2 regions of the Vibrio sp. ABH4_348 genome follow, and region 2 is predicted to be linked to the other one. Evidence: predicted binding sites of a transcription regulator. Region 2 holds the regulator's gene; the other holds the start of a gene.
What was found. The regulator PurR, encoded in region 2, represses purine synthesis genes. The targets are predictions, from matches to a motif close to TNANGNAAACGTTTNCNTNA.
Positions count from the first base shown of each region.

Region 1: a site for PurR is predicted at 3,289-3,308, ahead of ACXAFJ_RS17565 (NCS2 family permease). Genes of this name have one in related genera too.

Region 1 is NZ_JBSWVW010000002.1:816,972-823,057, forward strand. It holds gene ACXAFJ_RS17550 (hypothetical protein) at 1-78, opposite strand, end outside; gene ACXAFJ_RS17555 (helix-turn-helix domain-containing protein) at 199-1,137, opposite strand; gene ACXAFJ_RS17560 (S1 family peptidase) at 1,270-3,018, opposite strand; gene ACXAFJ_RS17565 (NCS2 family permease) at 3,545-4,915, shown strand; gene ACXAFJ_RS17570 (DMT family transporter) at 4,993-5,868, opposite strand; gene ACXAFJ_RS17575 (ABC transporter ATP-binding protein) at 5,888-6,086, opposite strand, start outside.
Region 2 is NZ_JBSWVW010000001.1:908,077-914,162, reverse strand. It holds gene mukF (chromosome partition protein MukF) at 1-29, opposite strand, end outside; gene cmoM (tRNA uridine 5-oxyacetic acid(34) methyltransferase CmoM) at 63-851, opposite strand; gene elyC (envelope biogenesis factor ElyC) at 964-1,767, shown strand; gene purR (HTH-type transcriptional repressor PurR) at 2,007-3,011, shown strand; cyclic di-GMP riboswitch class I at 3,201-3,316, shown strand; gene ACXAFJ_RS04205 (TfoX/Sxy family DNA transformation protein) at 3,421-4,011, shown strand; gene ACXAFJ_RS04200 (TVP38/TMEM64 family protein) at 4,207-4,881, shown strand; gene ACXAFJ_RS04195 (putative signal transducing protein) at 4,892-5,203, shown strand; gene ACXAFJ_RS04190 (alpha/beta fold hydrolase) at 5,221-6,045, opposite strand.

The sequences.
Region 1 (6,086 bases), on a different contig from region 2:
ACCGGCTCCTCGCCATTTGCCGACAAGAGAGATCAACAGCATAAAACTGGGAACCAGAAAAAGCTTAAGAAAGAGCATGAGGTAGCCTTGTAAAAACTCGATTCTAACTGCGGCTTAGGTGTCATTCAATTGATATTTGCGGTTTGATTTTGCGAAGGAAAAACAATTGCCTAAATCAGGCCAACAGTATCGACTGGTTTATTTCGCTCTCAATGTTTGCGATGGCAGTTCATCAAACATTTTCTTGTATTCTCCAGAAAACCTACCTAATTCAAAGAATCCCCAGTTTGTGGCTATATCAGATATCTTGGTAGTTTGTGGGCAGGCCAGTTTCAATTCAGCTCGAACGCGATTCAATCGAATTAGCTTTAAATACTGCTTAGCCGACATACCCAGATAATCGCGAAAAGCATACTGGAGGTTTCGTTCATTTAGACCAGAAACTGCACACAGCTCATGGGATGCAGGTACTTGATAGGCGAAAGCTTCCATGTACTCCATTGCTTTTTTTACTCTAGTAACACGGCTTTTTTGCGGCGATTGAGTCGGCTTACTTTTTAGCGTGGGCTCAAGGGCTTTATGAGCAAGAGTAAAAATGTGATTGGACAATTGTTTAACTAGTGCAGGTTTAGTTAGTAAAGCCGACTCTGTATTTAAATACTGAGTGACCGAGCAGATTAGCTCTCGCAAATTTCTTAATGCAACAGGGTCCGTAGCGAGAGCTCGACTATCGAGCCAGTGATTAGGCATATCATAATGACGCAAATGCAAAACACGTTCTCGAAACTGCTCTTTACTGAAAATGACACAAGCAGATTCCATTTCATTAACAAAGCTAATATCCCATTGAGGGCCAGAAGCTTGTAACAACTTAGATGAGATATCTTTGTCTCCTAGAAACCGACCTTCAGTATGTGGATTAACCATCATAGCAAAGGGCATCGCAGCTTCAGGTGCGGCGCCATCAATACGACAACCGTTACTGACCTTTTCTCGAAGTAGTTGAAGCCCACCAAATAGGTACTCAGAGTAACTAAAATCGATCTTACCCGGGGTGATTTGTGTGTACGATCGCTGCCTATGGGCCGACTGCCTTGTATAGGCCAGCGCATCATCTGACGATATATGATTTATCATTGGAGTGACAAGAAATATGTTTGACCTAAAAAGGACTCATTCTATCAATAATTGATATATTTATCAGTAGTGGCTAGATCCAGAAATCAATTAAACACAATTACTTAAATGCAACTAAGTATGCGCGTTGTTTCATTTGCCTGTTGAATCGTTGAAGTGATTTTTGATTTGCTTACGATTCCGTAAGCTAGCGATAACCGAAAAAAAGGCAAACCATAAGATAGATGTACTGCCGCCGCTTTCGCTGTAAGTCCTTTCGGACAGATTGCTTTGAGAAGGGGTAGATACATAGATAACGGAAGGGCGACTTATCCAGTTTCTCACCGAATCGAGCGTGATATTTTTAACCCTAATTACGTTTTTTTCATTCTCATTTTCATGATATCTAAAGTAAACGAGGGTGACCGTGTTTTTGGGCTCGGTCATATTAATTGTGATATTCATAGGCTTGGGTATCGAGGCTGAGCCGGTTTCACTGAGGTTGTATATTCGTCTTCCATTCAAATAGAACGAGAGTTGCCCACTATCTGGCCTCATAAACACTTGTGAATCAAAATGGAGCTGACCACTTGGTAAATCAGGAAACATTAAATACGCTTTTTCCCCATGTTTAGGCTCGGCTGAGTAAACACCGGTACCAAACGTTTTCCAGTCGCGTTTGACGTAAGTTTGGTTGTTATTTGCACTAGTGTGCTGAGACATCGACATCGTGTCTCCGTAGTCCGTCAAGCCATAAGAATTGAAAGTCGTGGTAAGTATTGGTGTCTCTCTGTGATCTGTGGTGACAACCAGAACTTGCTGGTTATTGAAAATCGTGCGGCTCTCTGGAATTTCAATCTCAATTTGGATTGTGCAATGCTCTCCTTTTTCGAGAGTGAGGCCCGCATAGCAGGATTGGTTAGCGACTCTTAACCCGGCAGTGCCGGCTTCGATATTCAATATCTTGATATTGTTTTGATGGTGATTGGTATAAGTAAGAGTACGCAAGTGTTTAGATTTGGCGGTTTTGAATCCAAGATGGACGTATTGAGGATAACTAATCCGATTCATCTGATTGTCGATCCAAGGCTTAAGCGCCGCGATGTTGGCGTAAACACCATATTGTTTTGGCATGGCGCAGCCATCACCCCAACTAACTACCCCTATCTGCGTTATTTTTCCTTCAACTAGCTTGAGTAATGGCCCACCGCTGTCGCCTTGGCAAGCATCTTTACCACCGTCTGCGTATCCAGCACAAATCTCAGTTTCACTAACAAAACGGTAGTTGTCATTGGTTAAGCCAGTAGAGTTGTTGCAAACGCTACGCTCTACCAAGGGAACATCTACTTCCTGCAGTTGGTATGGGAACTCTTGCCATTCTGGTCTTACATCTGTATCGCCCCAACCTATGACTGTGGCGTATTCGTTTGCAGTAATTGGCTCACGTTCAACTAGCGGGATTTTTGCGATTACCTGCTCGCTGACAGGCTCTGATAGTTCGAGGACGGCCACATCTTTGTTGTAAATTCTGGGGTTTCCGTAATCTTGGTGAATGTAGATATTGGTTATACCGCGTTTTTCGCCACTGGTTTCCCATTCACTGAGATCGTATAGACCAATATTGGCTTCTAGAAATTCCGGATTTTTATCATCGACACAATGTGCCGCTGTCAGCAGATATTTCTCATCGATCAAGGTTGCAGCGCAGCTTGGGCCGTCGAACAGCACGTCTTTAATGGCGGCCATGTAATGGTAGGAATTTGAAAGCGCTGTTTTACCTCCGATTATTCGTGGGGAGTAGCCATCTTGAGAGCTTGCGCTATGACTGTTTGCAAGGTTCGGTAATAGAAAGAAAAAAACCACCAAGGACAGCTTTTTCAATTTAGTTCTACTGTACTCCATACAAATAACACCACCCTAATGTTAATAATTTGTAAATCTCAACATGTGACTATCTTAAGGAATATGCAGATTCCGAATGATGTACCGTTTGTGGTTTGGGGTGCGAGTGAAATCAAATTTTATATGCAACAAATGGAATTTGCTCACCGACTTTTCACTAACTTTGTCGGCTGTTTTCGTGAAATTGCCAAATAAAAAGCTATCCATTCTGGTACGTGTTGGGTGTTGTTCTGACAGATTCGCATTTTAACTTGATAAAAATCATGGAATGCTGGCAAACGTTTGCTTTTTTCTGCGTATCTTAGGTAAAGCCGTTGAGTTTTGAATGAAGGGACGTACAATGCCGCGCAAACGATTAAGTGCTGAATAATTCTAATCAATTAGACTTAGTTCTTGTGCCATGGAGCTCCACTTTGTGGTTGTGGTTAACTACCAATACTCGTGCACCGCTAGAGCGATCAGCATTTGGTTTCGATTTATTTCACTTTCTACGTATCTTTACAAATTTATCATCAAAGGTTTCTTCGTGAGTGTCGACACTGCTGTAAAACCCCAAAATCACTCGAGTATTCTCGAATCTAGATTTAAAATTTCAGAGCGTAAAACCACCGTAAGTACAGAGCTTTATGCCGGTTTTATTACCTTCTTAGCCATGAGTTACATTCTGGCGGTCAACCCTGCCATTTTGGGTGGCATTCCAGGTATGGATAAGGGTGCCATCTTTACTGCCACCGCATTAGCAGCTGCAGCGGCAACCTTGATCATGGGCATTTGGGGCAATTACCCTGTGATGCTTGCTCCGGGCATGAGTATGAACGGCTTTTTCAAAGGTATGCTGCTCAGTGGTTCCGTCGCGTTGGTATGGAACGAGGCATTGTTTGGTATCTTTTTATCAGGCGTGCTGTATTTGTTGCTTTCACTGACCAATATCCGTAAGTCTCTGATTGAATCGATTCCAGAAGATCTCAAGAACGCCATTACCGTGTCTCTTGGGTTATTCATAGCGTTTTTGGGATTAAAAAACGCTGGCATTATTGTTGATAACAAGTTTGTGTTGGTCGGCATGGGCAATATCGCTGATCCGCAAGTCATTATTGCTTATATCAGTATCTTCATTGCTCTTGGTTGTATGATTCGCGATATCAAGTTAGCGACCTTTATTTCATTCCTGTCAGCTATTGTGTTAACGGTTGCGGCAGACGCAGTATTCGGCACCAGCAACGCACCATTGCCAGAGCAGTTTGTTTCTACACCACCGAGTATGGCAGGGACATTTGGCGCTATTTTCGACTTATCAGGCTTAACGGCTGAGAAAATGTTCGACTTACTATTTATTGTGGTGATCTTCCTAATCGTCGACTTTTTCGACGGTATGAGCACCATAGTTGGTGTAGGACGTGATGCCGGTATTATCGATAGAGATGGCAAGGTGCCTAATGCACGCTCAGCACTCGTTGCAGATGCTGGTGGCACAGTTATTGGTTCCGTGTTGGGCACAACTTCGATTACTGCGTTCTCTGAGTCTGGCATTGCCTCGTCTCAAGGTGCTAAAACGGGTCTAGCCGCTGTTGTAGTTGCCGGTTTGTTCCTAGTCTCTTTGTTCTTATATCCTCTGTTTTCCATTTTCTCGGCAGCGATGGTGGCGCCAGCCATGGTGGTTGTGGGCATTTATATGATTGGCCGTCTTGGTCAAATCCAGTGGGATAGAAAAGAATCACGCATTGCGGCGTTCTTCACCATTATGTTTACTGTCTTGAGCTTCTCGCCAGCAAACGGTATGGCGATGGGCTTTATCAGCTACGCGTTTTCAATGGTAGTAGCGGGTAAAGGTAAAGAGGTACATCCAATTATTTACCTTCTTGGTGCGATTTTCCTAAGCTATTTGATTTTGCTCTAGTCTGAAATCGAATCAACCAAAAAAAGCAAAGCCCAAACGTTTGTTCGGGCTTTTTAACTTGGAATTCAGAGTCGCAATTAAGAATTGGCTGATTGCTCTTTAGGGAGTGACGATGGCTTTGCTTGTCCTTTCCACGACAACGCAATACAAGCAACAACAATCACTGCACCGCCTAGTAACGTGACCCAATCGGGCAGCTCGTGCCAAAAAATGACACCCCATAAGATATTAAATGCCAAGCCAATATAGCGCGTGACCGCGACCACGGCCGCATTTTCGTGAGTAAAAGCCTTGGTTAAGAAAATCTGTCCGACTAAAGAAACAACGCCAATACCCACTAAACATACCCATTCGATTTGTTGTGGAATGACAAAATCATCCTTCATTAAATACGCCGATACCAACATTGCGATAAACAGAAAATAGAAAACAATTTCATAGGTATGGTGCTTTTTACTAAGGTGGCGGATGGTAATAGAAGCGGCAGCGGCAAAGAATGCGCTTGCTACACCAGCAAGGGCATATAGGTTAAACGAGTCGTAACTGAATGGATTGACGACTAAGGTCACTCCGCCTAACACCACAGGAAGCAGTAACATCGCTTTTTTGGGGAGTTTTTCCCCTAACACCAAACTAGAAAGTATCAGCACAAAGAAGGGTGATAGATACACCAAAATGGCTGCGTCGGCTAAAGGAATATGGGCGATGGTATACACAAATGCCAACAAATAGGCTGATCCAAATAGCCCACGTACAACCAGCAGTGGAATCCCTTTGGTTGAGAAGCGAACATTCCCGTGCCACATCAAAGCCAAAATAAGTACACTACCAATCGCACTTCTGAAAAAGACGATCTCCGCACTGGGTATCGTCAGACTGGCCGCCTTGATTAGTGCGTTCATCACACTAAAAATAAAGGCCGAAAAAATGGCAAGTGCCACTCCATTATTCATAGTTTACTACCTGTTGTTGTCACTCACTGGAAAGTGCTCTGACTGGGGTAACATGGGTGTGTCCGTGAATACAGCACCCTACGTCTACATGGACTTGATAGATCTTCGATAGTTTTTCAGAGTCCAGAACTTCATCAGGGTGTCCGCTGTACTGAATCATTCCTTCATCTAAAAGCAATAAGTGCTCGCAGTAGCGCGCCGCAAGCGATAGGTCGTGC
Region 2 (6,086 bases):
TCCATGAGCGCAGTTGTTTGTTCACTCATGTTGTTACCTAGCTTTTGCACACTTCAAAGACGTTAAGTGTGTAAGGGTTTTCTTGCTGTCACGTGAATGTATCGCCCCATTGAACGATAGGGTTCTTGACGGCAGAAGTTGGTCTCTAGTTCCAAGACTTGCTCTGGACTATAATCGCCCATGTATTCTTGGTTGCCAATGTAATCGCTGAAACAGCGAATACCGGTTTTCTCAATAATTTCACAACCCGTTGCTTCAACCCATTTATATACATCTTCTGGCCAAAGGCCTTGTTTAGGCTGTAACTTAAAGCGCTTTCTGTGTGGCATTCCTTGCAAAACATGCGGAATATTGCCACACACCACATTTTTATAAACCAATCCATGTTGGTTGTAGAACATCACTGATGCAAACCCGCCCGGTTTAACGTAATCGAGTACTTGTTCCAACACGGATTTGGGGTCTTCCAACCACTCCATGACGGCGTGAAACAAGACTAAGTCATATCGCTCAGTTACCTTGTCTGACAAAGTTTGGATAGCAGAATGAATTAGCCGATACTGATCACTCAACCCATTTTTTGCAATCTCCGCTTCCGCCAACTTAAGCATTTCAGAAGAAAGATCACACAGTGTAATTTGATGGCCTAGTGTAGCGATTTTCTGAGACACTTGAGCCAAGCCACCGCCTGCATCTAGTACGTTCAAGCTTGATGTTGACGCTTTTAATGTATCGAGAACTCGGCTAATATCTTGCCAAACAACCACTTGCCGAATCTCACCTTTGTCAGACCCGTAGATGTTTTTTGCAAATTTGTGGGCAATGTCGTCGAAATTGCGGTCTTCTGTCACAGGTGCTGCGCTATCATGGTTCGGATTCCGCTATTCTGTCATAAGCGCTTCAGGAATAAAGCGCCTTCGACTTTTTTTACATTCAATTGATGTTTTTTCGGGCTAATTGATTATGTTTGAGCTGAAAAAAGTAGTGTCAGCATTACTTATGCCGTTACCGGCCATGCTTATCATTGGTTTTTTCGGGCTGATGTTAATCATGTTCACCACTCGCCAGAAAACGGGCTGTATGGTGGTATTGTTATCTTTTGTCGGTATTTTTCTTATCGCATTCCAACCCGTTTCATCTCGACTTCTTATGCCGCTCGAAAGACAGTATTCGGCGTTTTTTCCCGTTGATGAACCGATCGATTTTGTGATGGTATTAGGGAGTGGCCATGTGGTCGACGACGACATCCCCCCCACTTCTGAGCTCAGTCGAACTGGTTTGATGCGACTAACAGAAGGCATACGAATTCTGCGCATGTACCCCGGTGCAAAACTAATCTTGTCTGGTTATGCGGCAGGCTCTGAAGTAAGTAATGCACGAATGATGGCCAAAGTTGCACTGGCACTTGGCGTATCAAAATCCGACATTATCTTACTCGAGACAGCCAAAGATACCTGGGAAGAAGCCCGCCAAGCTGCTGCATTTGTCTTGCAAAAGCGTTTAGTGGTGGTAACGTCGGCAAGTCACATGAAACGTGCCCTGCTCGAATTCAACTCGGCTGGTCTTGACCCGTATGCGGCGCCAACCAATTTTCTGGCACAAAAGAATATCGATGCGCCATGGGAAAAGTACACCCCAAAAGGTAAGTATTTAGAGCAGACAGAAAGATACTGGCACGAAACATTGGGTCGAATCTGGCAGCAACTGCGAAACTGGGCATCAAGCTACGAAGAAGTGGTGATTGAAGCATCGGAATCCAAAGTTTAAAAAGCCAAACGATTGCATTTATAAAGTGCATTACTTCACCCGTGCAATCTATTGCCAGCGTTTCGATTAATGTCTAAAATCGTTCAAAATTGCGAATAATTGACGCTAAATTCGAGAAAACCGCTGAAAACAGCGGTTTTCTTGTTTCATTAAGACCTTTAACACCCATTGCAATCGCATTCACTCTGCTGCGATCGGTGTATTATTAGAGTAAAGGCATAACACAACAGGACCAACCTATGGCTACCATCAAAGACGTGGCTCGTTTAGCCGGCGTTTCAACGACCACTGTGTCACACGTAATCAACAAGACTCGTTTTGTCGCGGACGCGACCCAAGAGAAGGTGATGGAAGCCGTTAAAGAACTCAACTACGCGCCGAGTGCAGTTGCACGCAGTCTGAAATGCAATTCTACACGTACTATCGGCATGCTAGTCACACAGTCGACTAACCCATTTTTCTCAGAAGTCATCGACGGAGTAGAAAGTTATTGTTATCGCCAAGGTTACACTCTGATTTTGTGTAACACCGGCCGTATCTATGAAAAACAACGTGATTACATCCGTATGCTCGCTGAAAAACGCGTGGATGGCATGTTAGTCATGTGTTCTGATTTAACTCAGGAACTATCTGAAATGTTAGATCGCCAATCAGACATCCCGAAGGTGGTGATGGATTGGGGACCAGAAAGTTCACATGCGGACAAAATCATAGATAATTCAGAAGAAGGCGGCTATCTAGCGACAAAATATCTCATCGACAGTGGCCATAAGGACATTGCGTGTTTAAGTGGCTATTTTGAAACCGCAGCGTGTAAAGAACGTATTGCCGGTTTTAAACGCGCAATGAATGAAGCCAATTTGACTGTTGAAGATGATTGGATTTTGGAAGGCAATTTCGAATGTGATACTGCCGTATTAGCAGCCGACAAAATTATTGCCATGGATAAAAAGCCAACCGCAATTTTTTGCTTCAATGACACTATGGCACTTGGCTTGATGAGCCGCCTGCAACAAAAAGGCGTGAAGGTCCCAGACGATATTTCTGTGATTGGTTACGACAATATCGAACTGGCCGAGTACTTTTCACCGCCTTTGACCACCATACACCAACCCAAACGTCGTGTGGGTAAAAATGCATTTGAAATCTTATTGGAACGCATCAAAGATCGCGCTCATGAAAAACGAGTCTTCGAAATGCAACCTGAAATTGTGGTTCGTGACACCGTTAAACGCTTGAAATAGGCGCCTTAGCATACAAGTGTAAAAGTGCGAGTTTTTAGGCAATTTTATGCACAAAGTGAGAGACAGACAGGCATTAATAGCAAGACCGACTGATGAGCATAAAATATATTGTGACTGCAATCACAAATGCATCACGGTAGTGTGATAATTACCCAAAATTTTATTTTATCCTTTAATCACTGATTTCCGCCACGCACAGGGCAAACCATTCGAAAGGATGGGACGCAAAGCTTCCGGCCTGAATCTGTGAAGAAGTATGACTGCAGTATGTGTCTTCAACATAGAAAGGTAGCGGGGTTGCCGATGGTAAAAATGCAGATTGTTTACATCCAGTTGACATTCATTTTGCATCGATTTGCTAATCTCTCGGACCTGATTGGTGGCATAGCTAGAACCGAGAAACTACAGCATGGATAAACCAATACTCAAAGACTCAATGAGACTATTCGAACAGTTTGGAACTGTTAAGTCTCGTTCAATGTTCGGTGGATTTGGCATTTTTGTAAACGAAGTTATGTTTGCACTTGTCGTTAACAATAAACTCCATATTCGAGCAGATAATTCAACTACCAAGCAATTTAAACAACTTGATCTGGAACCGTACGTGTACAAAAAACGTGGATTCCCTGTGGTCACTAAGTACTTTGCAGTCCCTCAGCAATGGCTTGATTCTGAAGAGCAACTGCTGGTTGTCGCTAAAGAGGCATTGGAATCAGCCCGCCAGGAAAAGCAAGAGCAGAAACAAGCCAAACCAAACCGTCTTAAAGACCTCCCTAATTTGCGTTTAGCGACTGAAAGAATGCTGAAAAAAGCGGGAATTGAAACGGTAGAACAGCTCGAAAACGCTGGGTCTGTAGAGGCGTTTCGCTCAATTCAAGAGACTCACTCCTCGGAGGTCAGTGTCGAACTGCTGTGGGCCCTAGAAGGTGCCATATTGGGGCAACACTGGTCTGTTATACCGCAAGAACGACGCGACGAACTCAGTCATCAAGTCAACTAAGTCCCATGACTTAAGTATTCTTTGTTGAAGACCACCAATCGGTGGTCTTTTTGTTTTCACGGCAAATAGAGTGAAACTATGAAAATTAAACAGAATTTTTCTTGAGGATTTTCGGTCTTATTTTATGGTTAGATAAGAGCTACTTGTAAAGTAAGTTCAAGCCAGCGTGTGTTATGTAAGTTGTTTGAGAGAACTATGAATAAAAAACTGATCGTCGCTTTATTGCTAGTCATTGCCATTGTCGTGTTATCAACACAGTTTGGCCATTTGTTTACGTTGGAAAATGCCAAGCAATACCATCAGGATTTTAGCCAAACCATCCAGAACAACTTCTGGCAGTCTGCGGCTATCTACTTCACCGTCTACATTTTAATTACAGCGCTTTCGATTCCTGGAGCAGCAGTTGTCACATTATTAGGCGCGGCTCTTTTTGGCTTTACCTCTAGTCTTGTTTTGGTTTCTTTTGCCAGTACCATTGGCGCAACGATTGCGTTTTGGAGCAGTCGTTATCTACTGCGCGATTGGGTGCAAAATCGCTTCGGCTCTAAGCTGGAAACCATTAATCAAGGTATCGAAAAAGATGGTAGCTTTTACCTGTTTTCATTGCGTCTTATTCCTGTCTTTCCGTTTTTCGCGATTAACTTGCTGATGGGATTAACGCCAATTAAGACATCTAAGTTCTATTTGGTTAGTCAGCTTGGTATGTTGCCTGGCACTGCGGTATACCTCAATGCGGGCACTCAACTCGCGCAAATCGATTCGTTGTCCGGTATTGTCTCTCCAGCGGTTATCGCCTCTTTTGTACTTTTGGGCGTTTTCCCGATTTTAAGTAAATGGGTTATGGACAAGCTTCGCCCACAAGCCAATTAATTTGTCTTGTATGGATTTAAAAGTATTCTCGAGCACCTTCCCCACCGAGTGCTACATTGTGCAAGGCTTACTTCAATCTGCAGGTATTGACTGCCAGGTTCGTGGTGATGGTATTAGTAGTATTTATGGTGAAGTACCGATCTCTGAAGATACTGCGGTCACTGTCGTGATTGAACGGTTATCAGATCAACAACACGCTCTTAAGCTCATTAGTGAATATGAATCGGCGAAACATCGACCATCATGGAAATGTGCCAAGTGCTTGGAAGACAATGATGGGGCGTTTGATTTTTGCTGGCAATGCGGTAAAGCGGCTAGCTGATGGGTAGTTTGCAGTCATCAAATCGTTAGGTCTGTTTTCCTTGTATTTCGGTCGATAAACGCGATGCTCTGTTGGTTAAATTCTTCAGGCTTCTCAACATTACAGACATGGCCACAGTCAGTAATTTCGTATAACTCACTCATTTGGTGTCGGTTCACCATGTCACGCACCGGGGTAAGAAACATATAATCGCGATCTCCCATGACATAGAGTGTCGGAATGGCGATAGGTTTTTCTCTGAAATACCGCATCAATGGATTGACATCAAACGCCATAGAAAACCAACGTTTAAATTCTTTCTGGCACAGCTTTTTGGCTTCGCGAATAAAGAGGTGTCGAGACTCACGTTGATTTTTTTGCGGCATGACGATGAAAGCGAACAATCGATACAACCACATGTATGGAATGATGTGCTTACCTAAGTTTCCGACATGCGCCAAAAATTGAGAACGAATATCTAACCGCGTAACCGCACCACCCAACACCATAGTCTTAACACGTTGTGGTGCGATTTCCGCTAAATTTCTAACAATGATGGTCCCTAAAGACATACCAACAAAATGAGCTCGAGTGATTTTTAAATAGTCGAGAACCTGCAAGATATCATCGGATACGGTTTTAAATGTGTAGCGATTTTGCATCAAATCAGCAAGCAGTTGATTCGATTTGCCATGTCCTCTCAGATCAACCAAGAGCACATTAAAACGTTCTTTATACGCTTTAAGCTGTTTAAACCAAATAGACGAGCTACCACCAGCACCATGTATAAAAACCACCCACTCTTGGCTTTGTGGGTGTGTATAGGTGCGATGAAAAAGTAATGAAGGGTTTGCGGTGCTCACAACAACTCTCTGCGAACTAAATCTTAGTTCAAGTATATACC